One region of the Streptomyces sp. NPDC097129 genome, then DNA from elsewhere that is predicted to be linked to it. Evidence: riboswitches for the same ligand, from Rfam matches in the RefSeq annotation. Region 1 holds a riboswitch; the other holds the start of a gene.
What was found. Region 1 has a riboswitch for cyclic di-AMP ahead of AC0B9F_RS10145 (M23 family metallopeptidase). Riboswitches for the same ligand answer to the same signal wherever they lie in the genome.
Positions count from the first base shown of each region.

Region 2: it holds a riboswitch for cyclic di-AMP, as region 1 does, so the genes downstream of both, AC0B9F_RS36435 (M23 family metallopeptidase) here and AC0B9F_RS10145 (M23 family metallopeptidase) in region 1, are expected to answer to the same signal.

Region 1 is NZ_JBVOQE010000002.1:996,015-1,001,680, forward strand. Features, by position in the region: gene AC0B9F_RS10130 (bifunctional acetate--CoA ligase family protein/GNAT family N-acetyltransferase) at 1-783, opposite strand, end outside; gene AC0B9F_RS10135 (HPr family phosphocarrier protein) at 964-1,245, shown strand; gene AC0B9F_RS10140 (GntR family transcriptional regulator) at 1,429-2,121, opposite strand; gene AC0B9F_RS10145 (M23 family metallopeptidase) at 2,332-3,075, opposite strand; cyclic di-AMP (ydaO/yuaA leader) riboswitch at 3,088-3,241, opposite strand; gene AC0B9F_RS10150 (M16 family metallopeptidase) at 3,501-4,889, opposite strand; gene AC0B9F_RS10155 (M16 family metallopeptidase) at 4,886-5,666, opposite strand, start outside.
Region 2 is NZ_JBVOQE010000022.1:53,604-59,269, forward strand. Features, by position in the region: gene AC0B9F_RS36420 (GTP cyclohydrolase II) at 1-233, shown strand, start outside; tRNA gene AC0B9F_RS36425 (tRNA-Met) at 387-460, shown strand; gene AC0B9F_RS36430 (PP2C family protein-serine/threonine phosphatase) at 831-1,952, shown strand; cyclic di-AMP (ydaO/yuaA leader) riboswitch at 2,192-2,348, shown strand; gene AC0B9F_RS36435 (M23 family metallopeptidase) at 2,360-3,394, shown strand; gene AC0B9F_RS36440 (aldo/keto reductase) at 3,585-4,529, shown strand; gene AC0B9F_RS36445 (PrsW family intramembrane metalloprotease) at 4,589-5,666, opposite strand, start outside.

The sequences.
Region 1 (5,666 bases):
GACGCCGTCGAGCTCGGTGACGCCGGGTCCGAAGGCGCGGTTCACGGCGTGCAGCCGGCCAGTGTAGCCGCCCTCGCGGAGGTTGGCGAGAACGCTGCGGCCGACGCCGCCCGAGGTGCGGCCGGTGCCGATCACGGCGACCGAGCCGGGCATCAGCAGCCGCTGCACGGAGCGGCCCTCGGCGCGCTGTTCGCGCGCGTACTGCACGGCGAGGGAGCGCTCGGTGGGCTCCAGGTCGAACTCCAGGCGCACCACGCCGTCCTCGAAGCTGCGCTTCTGGGTGTACCCGGCGTCCGTGAACACCTTGATCATCTTGTTGTTGGCGGGCAGCACCTCGGCGGCGAAGCGGCGGATGCCGCGCTCGCGGGCGACGGCGGCGATGTGTTCGAGCAGGGCGGAGGCGACACCGCGGCCCTGATGGGCGTCCTGGACGAGGAAGGCGACCTCGGCCTCGTCGGCGGGGGCGGACGCGGGCATTCCGTTCACGCCGATCCGGTCGTAGCGTACGGTTGCGATGAACTCGCCGCCGATCGTGGCCGCGAGTCCCACCCTGTCCACAAAGTCGTGGTGTGTGAAGCGGTGGACGTCCTTCGCGGACAGACGCGGGTAGGGCGCGAAGAAGCGGTAGTACTTCGACTCGTCCGACACCTGCTCGTAGAAGCTGACCAGGCGGTCCGCGTCATCGACGGTGATGGGGCGGATCCGCGCGGTGCCGCCGTCGCGCAGCACCACGTCGGCCTCCCAGTGGGCGGGGTACTCCTGCCTGTCCGACGCGCTCTGCATGGGGCCCAGAGTACGGCTCGCGTACGACAACGGCGCGGGGCACTCTGTGGAGGACGGATGCCGGGTCGAGGCCGAGGCCCGGTGATCGCGTCCGGATGGGGTCGCAGGACCTCTCCGGGCATGCTTCACCTTATGGGAAACTGGTCTAGACAACCCTGAGAAACTGAAGGGCAGCAACACATGGCTGAGCGCCGCGTCAACGTCGGCTGGGCCGAGGGCCTCCATGCCCGCCCCGCCTCCATCTTCGTCCGAGCCGCCACGGCCGCAGGCGTCCCGGTGACGATCTCCAAGGCCGGCGGCACCCCCGTCAACGCGGCCTCCATGCTGGCCGTCCTCGGCCTGGGCGCCCAGGGCGGCGAGGAGATCGTCCTCGCCTCCGACGCCGAGGGCGCGGACGCCGCCCTGGACCGTCTGGCGAAGCTGGTCTCCGAGGGCCTCGAGGAGCTCCCCGAGACCGTCTGAGTCACGCATGACCGTCTGAGTCACGCATAAAAGAAGCCGCGTCGGCCTTTCGAGGCCGGCGCGGCTTTTCTTTTCCCGCCCCTCCGTGACACAGGAGGGAATCGACGACTCGAAAGAAAGCGTCAAAAGGGCAGCACTTTCAGCGGGGCACAGATATCCCGTTCTTTGTATACGGCGCTCGTGTTAATGCCGTAGGCCCGACGTGTTTACGGGATGTTGCGAACTCCTCACCCGCCCGGGGCCGTCGCCACTGAAGCGGCGCAGCCGGTACGCGGCGGTGGAGCGCTCGGTGTGCAGGGCGGCGACCGCGCGGGCCCGCTCCCCGTCGCCGCGCGCCACGGCGTCCGCGATCGCGCCGTGCTCGGTCCAGGTCCGTACGGGGTCGGCCGACGGCTCCACCGCGTACATCCAGGCGAGCTTGTGGCGCAGCTGGGTGAGCGTCGCGGTCAGCGCCTGGCTCCCGCACGCCTGGACGAGCGTCTCGTGGAACCAGCCGCCCAGGGACCGCAGGTCGTCGCCGGTGCCGTGCCTGGCCCGGTCCTGACCGAGGCGCACCAGGCCGCGCAGCACCTTCAGATGCGCCTCGGTGCGCCGCTGGGCGGCCCGCGCCACGCCGAGCGGCTCCAGCAGCATCCGCATCTCCAGCAGGTCGGCCGCCTCCTGCTCGGTGGGTTCGGCCACGCACGCGCCCGCGTGCCGCCGTGTCACGACGAAGCCCTCGGCCTCCAGGGTGCGCAGCGCCTCTCGCACGGGCACCCTGGAGACGCCGTAGCGGCGGGCGAGGAGTTCCTCGGTGAGCCGGCTGCCGGGTTCGTGGACGCCTGCGACGATGTCGTCCCGGATCGCCGTGCACACCGAGTGCGCCGGAATACGCATGTCCGACCTCCGCCTTGATCCCCGTGAAACGCCGACGATGGACGCGTGTTCCGTGACTCTATTCCAAGGGGACGGAATTTCCGACGGCAGAGCGGATTCCATGGATATTTTTTGGTCAGTTCACCGGGGTTTCCGGGAGAGGAGGCGAAAACGACGAAAGCCCCGGCACGGTGGGCCGGGGCTTCGCGATGCTGGTGCCGTTCTCGGGCGTCAGACGTTCACGCCGTGCGCGCGCAGATAGGCGACCGGGTCCATGTCGGAGCCGTAGTCGGGGCTGGTGCGCGCCTCGAAGTGCAGGTGCGGGCCGGTGACGTTGCCGGTCGCGCCGGACAGGCCGATCTGCTGGCCGGTGACGACCTGCTGGCCCACGACGACGCCGATCGACGACAGGTGCCCGTACTGGCTGTACGTGCCGTCGTGCATGCGGATGACGATCTGGTTGCCGTAGGCGCCGCCCCAGCCGGTGTCGACGACGGTGCCGTAGCCCACCGCGTGCACCGTGGTGCCGGTGGCGGCGTGGAAGTCGATGCCGGTGTGGTGGCCGGAGGACCACAGGGAGCTGCTGGCCTCGTAGCCGGTGGAGACGTAGGAGTGCGCGATCGGGGCCGTGAAGCTGTTCAGGCGCTTGCGCTCGGCCTCGCGGGCGGCGCGCTCCTTGGCCTCGTGGGCCCGCGCGGCGGCGGCCTGGCGGGCGGCCTGCTCGATGGCCGTCTGCTCGGCGGCCTGCTTCTGGGCCTCGGCCTGGGCGTCGATCTGCGCGGCGACCGTGTCGTCGACGCTGATGACGGGGAGCAGACCGGTCTGCTCGGCGGAGGTGTCGGCGGCGAGGGCGGGGGCCGCGAGGGCGCCGATGACGCCGGTGGTGGTGAGCGCGGCGATGCCGGCGGCCTGCGTGGTGGTGCGCTTCATCCGGCTCGGACGGCGGTGCTTCCCGGTGGCGCTGACGAACGCCATGTGGTGGCTTGTCCTTTCCTTCCCTCTCGCCTACCGGGTTAGCTGACGGGTTCGGAGCAGGAAGGTCTCCTACGGACTCCCTCGCGGGCGCCCGATTCACCCCAGGGACGTGTGGGTCCCCGGCTCCCCTGGCTCGCGCCGTACGGGGACTCGGCGATGGCTGTCCGGTGCCGCGGGTGCGGCGCACTGCCTGACGGACAGCCCGGACGAAAGTACGGTGATCGACCTTCAATCCTCAAACGAAACAGGGGTTTTGTAGCGCATCCCACAGGTCAGACAGGCAACCTCCGTCCCAATTCGGGCATATGTGGGATGCCGCGCCTTCGATCACAAACAGACCTGTGGATACGGCCCTGACATGGCCTGTGGACATGGCAGGGGCCCTGGTGCTCCGTCAGGAACCAGGGCCCCACGCGCGTGTGCGGCTACTCCGCGCTCACCACGGTGACGGCGCCGACGCCGAGGGCCTCGACGGGCTCCTTGATCTGCGCCGCGTCACCGACGAGCACGGTCACCAGACGGTCCACCGGGAAGGCGTTGACGACCGCCGCCGTGGCCTCCACGGTGCCGGTCGCGGCGAGCTGCCGGTACAGCGCCGCCTGGTAGTCGTCGGGCAGGTGCTGCTCGACCTGGTCGGCGAGCGTGCCCGCGACGGCGGCCGCCGTCTCGTACTTCAGCGGGGCCACCCCGACGAGGTTCTGCACGGCGACGTCGCGCTCGGCGTCGGTCAGGCCGTCCGCCGCCAGGGTGCGCAGCACCTTGAAGAGGTCGTCCAGCGCCGGGCCGGTGTTCGGCGTGTCCACGGAGCCGCTGATGGCGAGCATCGCCGCGCCCGTGCCGTCGGGGGCGGAGCGCAGCACCTGGCTGAAGGCGCGCACGCCGTAGGTGTAGCCCTTCTCCTCGCGCAGGACGCGGTCCAGGCGGGAGGTGAGGGTGCCGCCCAGGCAGTACGTGCCGAGCACCTGCGCGGGCCATACGCGGTCGTGCCGGTCGGGGCCGATCCGGCCGATGAGCAGCTGCGTCTGGACGGCGCCCGGGCGGTCGACGATGACGACGCGGCCGGTGTCGTCGGCGGTCACCGCCGGCACGGGGCGCGGCTCGGTGCGCGAGCCCGTCCAGGCGCCCAGGGTGTCGCCGAGGAGGTCGTCGAGGTCGAGGCCGGTCAGGTCGCCGACGACCACCGCGGTCGCGGTGGCGGGGCGCACGTGCCGCTCGTAGAAGGCACGCACGGCGGCCGCGTCGACGGTGGCGACCGTCTCCTCGGTGCCCTGACGCGGACGCGACATGCGCGAGGTCGCCGGGAACAGTTCCTTGGACAGCTCCTTGGCGGCGCGGCGGGCGGGGCTGGCCAGCTCGTGCGGGATCTCGTCGAGGCGGTTGCGCACCAGCCGCTCGATCTCGCTGTCGGCGAACGCGGGCGCTCGGAGGGCGTCGGCGATCAGACCGAGGCCCTTGGCCAGCCGGGAGGCGGGCACCTCCAGGCTGAGCCGGACGCCCGGGTGGTCGGCGTGCGCGTCGAGGGTGGCGCCGGCGCGCTCCAGCTCGGCGGCGAAGTCCTCGGCGGAGTGCTTGTCCGTGCCCTCGGAGAAGGCGCGCGCCATGATCGTGGCGACGCCGTCCAGACCGGCCGGCTCGGCGTCCAAAGGCGCGTCCAGGAGCACCTCGACGGCGACGACCTGCTGGCCGGGGCGGTGGCAGCGCAGCACGGTCAGGCCGTTGTCGAGCGTGCCGCGCTCGGGGGCCGGGAACGCCCACGGCTTGGCCTCGCCCGCCTGGGGCCGGGGGTGGAAGTCCATCGTGGCGAGCTCGGTCACTTGGCCGTCTCCTCGTTCTCGTTGCCTGCCTCTACGGTCGCTTCCTGCTCCGGGTCCTCCGGCACGTCGGCGTCCTGGGCGGCCTCCGGCGTCTTCGGCTCGTACACGAGCACCGCGCGGTTGTCGGGACGCAGGCGGGCCTTGGCGACCTCCTGCACCTCCTCGGGCGTCACTTCGAGGACGCGCTTGACGGCGGTGAGGGCGAGCTGCGGGTCGCCGAACAGGACGGCGTAGCGGCACAGTTCGTCGGCGCGGCCGGCCACGGTGCCGAGCCGGTCCAGCCACTCGCGCTCCAGCTGGGCCTGCGCGCGTTCCATCTCCTCGGCCGTGGGGCCCTCCGCGGCGAAGCGGGCGAGCTCCTCGTCGATGGCGGCCTCGATGACCGGCACCTCGACGTCCCCGGACGTCTTGACGTCCAGCCAGCCCAGGGAGGGTGCCCCGGCCAGCCGCAGCAGACCGAAGCCGGCCGCGACGGCCGTACGGTCGCGGCGCACCAGCCGGTTGTACAGCCGGGAGGACTCGCCGCCGCCGAGGATGGTCAGCGCGAGGTCGGCCGCGTCGCACGCGCGCGTGCCGTCGTGCGGCAGCCGGTAGGCGCCCATCAGGGCGCGCGCCGGGACCTCCTCGTGGATGACCTCGCGCAGCTGGCCGCCGATGACGTCGGGCAGCGCGCCGTCACGGGGCGCGGGCTTGCCGTCGTGGGAGGCGATGGAGCCGAAGTACTTCTCGACCCAGGCGAGGGTCTGCTCCGGGTCGATGTCGCCGACGACCGACAGG
Region 2 (5,666 bases), on a different contig from region 1:
CCGCCGCCGCGCAGATGCTCACCGCGCTCGGGATCGGGTCGCTGGACCTGCTGTCCAACAACCCGGACAAGGCCGGTCAGCTGCGCGCCCTCGGGCTCGACGTCCGCGACCGGGTGCCGACCGGCGTCTTCTCCACCCCGCACAACGCGCGCTACCTGCGCGCCAAGGTGCTCCAGACCCAGCACACCCTGCCGCTGGCCGAGCTCGGACTCGCGGAACGCGGCGTGGGCTGAGTCCAGAGGGGCGCGAAGGGGCGCGAAGGGACGCGGAGCGCGCGAAGGGGCGCGGAGGGGTGCGCGAAGGGGGGTCGGCGGGGCGCTCCGGTGGCTGGTGGGGAACGTGGTCGTCGGGTGCCCCGCGGATGACGTACACTGGAGTCACAACGACGCGGGGTGGAGCAGCTCGGTAGCTCGCTGGGCTCATAACCCAGAGGTCGCAGGTTCAAATCCTGTCCCCGCTACTGAAGGCCGAGGGCCGGAAGCCGAAAGGTTTCCGGCCCTCGGTTTTTTCGTCGTCAGCCTCCTCTTCTCTCCGCGCCCGGCGTCATCCGGTCGGCCCTCACCGCTCGCCGCCCCCGCCCGCACCGGAAAACCTGTACGGGCGGGACGACGGCGGACAGGGACGGTGGGAGAAGAGCGGTGCGGCCTGGTGACGCGACGGACGACGGGCCGTACCCCGGCGCCGAGAGGTACGTCCCCGAGGCCGGGGAGGGCTCCCCGGCCGACGGGTGGGCGCCCGGCGCCGGGGCCGCCCCGGAGGCCGACGCACGCGCCTCCGCCCTCGGCCTCGGGTCCGGTCCCCGCGCCGCCGTGCGGCCGGCGGGCGGCCCGGTGCCGGACCCCGGGCCCGGGGACGGCGGCGAGCCGCGGCCCACGGAGGGCCGGAGGATCTCCGCCGCGCGGGCCTTCGTACGGATCCTGCCGGTGCTGCTCATCGCGGCCGGCGCGGTCTACGACTACTGCACGCCGTCCGACTTCACCGCGGCCCCCTTCTTCACCGCCGCGCCCCTGGTCGCCGCCCCGCTCTACAGCCGCCGCGGCACGCTGCTCACCGGGCTCGCCGCCGTCGCCGTCATGCTCGGTCTGCACCTGACGATGGGCATCGTCTGGCACACGGACGCCGTCACCGAGCTGGTGACCGTCGCCACGGTCGCCGTCCTGGCCGTCCTCATCAACGCCCTCGCGCGCCGCAGCAGCGAGCAGCTCGCCTCCGCGCGCGAGGTCGCCGAGGCCGCCCAGCGCGCCGTACTTCCCGAACCCGCCGAGCGGATCGGCGGGTTCCAGATCGCCGCCTGCTACGAGGCCGCCCGCGCCGACGCGTTCATCGGCGGCGATCTGTACGCCGTGCAGGACAGCCCGCACGGCGTCCGGCTGATCGTCGGGGACGTGCGCGGCAAGGGCATGGGCGCGGTGGCCGCCGTGGCCGTGGTCATCGGCGCGTTCCGCGAGGCCGCCGAGCAGGAGGCCACGCTGGAGGCGGTCGCCGAGCGGCTGGAGCAGGCCCTGAGCCGCGAGGGCGCCCGGCGCGAGGGCCTGGACGCGTTCGAGGGGTTCACCACCGCCGTCCTCGCCGAACTCCCGCACGGCGACGGTGTCGTCCGCGTCGTCAACCGCGGTCATCCGCCACCGGTGCTGCTGTACGCCGACGGCACCCTGCGCACGCTGCTGCCCGCCGAACCCGCGCTGCCGCTCGGCATGAGCGAGCTGGGCCCGTGGCCCGACCGCGCGGAGGAGGCCGTCTTCCCCGGCGGGGCCACGCTGCTGCTGTACACCGACGGCCTCTCCGAGAGCCGCGACCGCCACGGCCGCTTCTACGACGTCGAGGCGCGGCTCGCCGGACGGGTCGTCACCGCGCCCGGCGCGTTGCTGGCCGCCGTCGCGAAGGAGGTGCGCCGGCACTCTGGCGGCGGGATGGCCGACGACATGGCGCTGCTCGCCGTACGCCGTCCGTGAGGTCACCATGCGTGAGCGGATGACCGCCCTGCGCATAACAATTGACGCACCATCATCAAAACGAGGTTTTGGACGTGACGCCTGAGAGGCGGTCAACTGCCCCTTTTGCGGCGGTCGTGGCGTGTAAGTCCTGGCCAGGAATGTTAATGATCAAGCCGAACGGCTTGGAATCCGACCTCCGGGTCTATTAACGTTCGATAACGCAGCGCGGTCGTCCCAGCCGTCACGAGAGGCGGCTCCGTGCTCACGCGCCGAATCCCGTAGGGAACCGGGGAACCACCACCTTGGGGTGAATCTCGCGTCAGCCGCCGTCGTCCGACGGCCGGTATACGCGCGTAGGAGACCTTCCTGCTCCGAACCCGTCAGCTAACCCGGTAGGCGAGACGGAAGGAAAGGAGTACGCCCGCGTGGCGTCCAACCAGCCTGCCCCGACAGCCCCGTTCGTGCCGAGTCAGCAGGGCCCCGAGGCCCTTGTCTACGGCGGACACCGCACCGACGAGGGCCCGTGGGAGGAGTGGAACCCCACCGAGGACTCCGTCCGTCCCGTCCGTGGCCGGCACCGCGTCGCCAAGCAGCGCGGCGGACTCGCCCGCAGCTCCACCGTCCTCGGCGTCGGCGTCATCGCCGCCGTCGGCGCGGGCGGCATGGCCAGCGCGCAGACCGGCAAGCCGCCGGTGTCCATCTCCCTGCCCGATCTGCCCTCGGTCGGCTCGCTGATCTCCGACCACGCGGACGCCGGGCCGCAGGGCTCCGCCACCCCGCTCAGCGACATCGGCGTCGCCTCCGAGAATGACGGGCAGCACACCACCGACGCCGGTGAGGCGCTGCGCAACCGGATCATGGCTCAGGCCGAGTCGCAGCAGGTCCAGGTCGACGTCAAGGCGCAGGCCGCCGCCGAGGCCGCCGTCACCCGGCAGGCCGCCGAGACCGCCGCGCGGGCCGCGAAGGAGGCCGCCGCCAAGGCCGCCGCCGCGAAGGAGAAGGCGGAGCAGGAGGCGAAGCAGAAGGCCGAGGCCGAGCGCCTCGCCCAGCTCGCCAAGCAGTTCACGCTGCCGACCTCCTCGTACACCCTCACCTCCCGCTTCGGGCAGGCCGGCTCGATGTGGTCCTCCGGGTACCACACCGGCCTCGACTTCGCCGCCCCCACCGGCACGCTGATCAAGGCCATCCACAGCGGCACCATCACGGAGGCGGGCTGGGCCGGCTCCTACGGCTACCGCACGATCCTCACCCTCGACGACGGCACCGAGCTGTGGTTCTGCCACCAGTCGTCGATCAGCGTCAGCGTCGGGCAGAAGGTCGCCACCGGCGACGTCATCGGCCGCGTGGGCGCCACCGGCAACGTCACCGGGCCGCACCTGCACCTTGAGGTGCACCCCGACGGGCAGGCCTCCGGCATCGACCCGATGGCGTGGCTGCAGGGCAAGGGCCTCACCCCCTGACCTCGTGCGCCACCCCTGATCCCCGGCGGTCCTGACGGCATCCCCCCCGACGTCAGGGCTGCCGGTCGCTGTCTCACGTGCTGCCGCCCAGCGGTGCTGTTCACACCGTGCTGGTTTCCGAGCGGAATGGGTCGGTCCGGAATGGGCCGGTCCGGAATGGGTCTGCCCTGCCGGGGCGTTGACGCAGAGCATGACTGCTCTCCGCAAGCTCGGTACGTCCGACCTCGAGGTCTTCCCGCTCGCTCTCGGCGGCAACGTCTTCGGCTGGACCGCCGACGAGACGACGTCCTTCGCCGTCCTCGACGCCTACGCCGCCGCCGGCGGCAACTTCATCGACACCGCCGACTCCTACTCCGCCTGGGTCGAGGGCAACCGGGGCGGGGAGTCCGAGACGATCATCGGCAAGTGGGTCAGGGCCCGCGGCAACCGCGACGACGTCGTCATCGCGACCAAGGTCAGCCAGCACCCCGAGTACCAGGGCCTGTCCGCCGCCACCATCAAGGCCGCCGCCGACGCCTCCCTGCGCCGCCTGGACACCGACCGCATCGACCTCTACTACACCCACTTCGACAAGCCCGAGGTGCCGGTCGAGGAGATCATCGGCGCCCTGGACGAGCTGGTGAAGGCCGGCAAGGTCCGCCACATCGCCGCGTCCAACATCTCCGCCGAGCGCCTGCGGGCCTCCCTGGAGTTCTCCGACCGCGAGGGCCTCGCCCGCTACGTGGCGCTCCAGCCGCACTACAACCTGGTCTCCCGCGACACCTACGAGGGCGACCTCCAGGACGTCGCCGCCCGCGCCGGCCTCGCCGCCGTCCCGTACTACGCGCTGGCCTCCGGCTTCCTCACCGGCAAGTACCGCCCCGGCACGACGGTGGACAGCCCGCGGGCGGGCGGCGCCGCGCAGCACCTGCGGTCCGAGCGCGGACGTGACGTCCTCACCGCCCTGGACGAGATCGCGCGGGCCCACGAGGCCCCCGTCGCCACGGTCGCGCTCGCCTGGCTCGCCGCGCAGCCGACCGTCGCCGCCCCCCTCGCCTCGGCCCGCACCACGGACCAGCTCCCGGCGCTGCTCGGCGTGGCGGACCTGACCCTGACGGAGGCGGAACTGGCGCGGCTCACGCAGGCGTCGGCCTGACCGACGCCCGCCCGTGCCCTCGGTGACGCCCGCCGTGGCTTCGGTGGCGCGTGGCCTCTCTACGACCGGTAGGGGTTGTACGCGGGGTACGCCGGCTGCGCCGCGTACCCTGCGTGGCCCATGTGCCCGGCCCCGGCGTACGGCAGGTGCGGCGTCGCCGCCCCGGGGGCCGGCCACGGGTGCGCGGGCCACGGCAGCATCACCGGCACCGGGGGCGCGGCCGCCCGGGCCGCGTACTCCAGCGCCGGACGCGCCAGCTCCCGCAGCCGCCACACCTCGTTCAGCAGCTCCCTTTCCCGTACGACGAAGTCGGCGCCGGCGCGGCCGCGGCGGCCCCGGTGCCGCAGGAACGCCAGGGACGTCGCGTACGCCTCGAAGCGCGCGACCTCCTTGGCGGCCGGCTTGCCCAGGTGATGGGCGGCGTACTCGCGGGCCATGCGGCGCGCCTTCATCGAGCCGAGGGCGAACGGCTCGGCGGGCGCGAGCCAGCCGGCCGCGACGTAGGCGGGCAGCTCCTCGCGGACCGTGCGCAGCTCGCGCTGGCGGGTCCAGATCACCAGCCAGGTCAGCAACCCGAACGCGGGCATCATGAAGCCGCCGTACACGGCGAAGAAGCCGAACGGGCCGAAGGAGGCCGAGCCGTTCCACAGGGCGTGCATGCACATCGCGAGCAGCAGACCGCCCAGCGGGAGCAGGACGCGGCGCACGCGCCGGCCCTGGCCGGACAGCGCGGCGAGGCCGAAGCCGATGCCGGTCATCGTGGTGAACAGCGGGTGCGCGAACGGCGACATGATCACGCGGACGAAGAAGGTCGCCGCGGTGACGGAGGCGATGCCCCGGCCGCCGGTGAGCTGGTCGGTGCCGAAGGCGGTGCCGAGGTAGAGGATGTTCTCGGTGAACGCGAAGCCGGTGGCGGTGACGCCGGCGATCACCACGCCGTCGACGATCCCGGTGAAGTCGCGTCTGCGGAAGAGGAAGACGAGCAGGACGGCGGCGGCCTTCGCCGACTCCTCCACGATCGGCGCTATCACCGTCGCGCCGAGGGTGTCCGCGCCGGACGGGTCCGCGGTCGCCGTCGCTATCCACTTCGTCGCGAAACTGTTCGCGACGATCGCTATCAGGGCCGCCGCGCAGGCG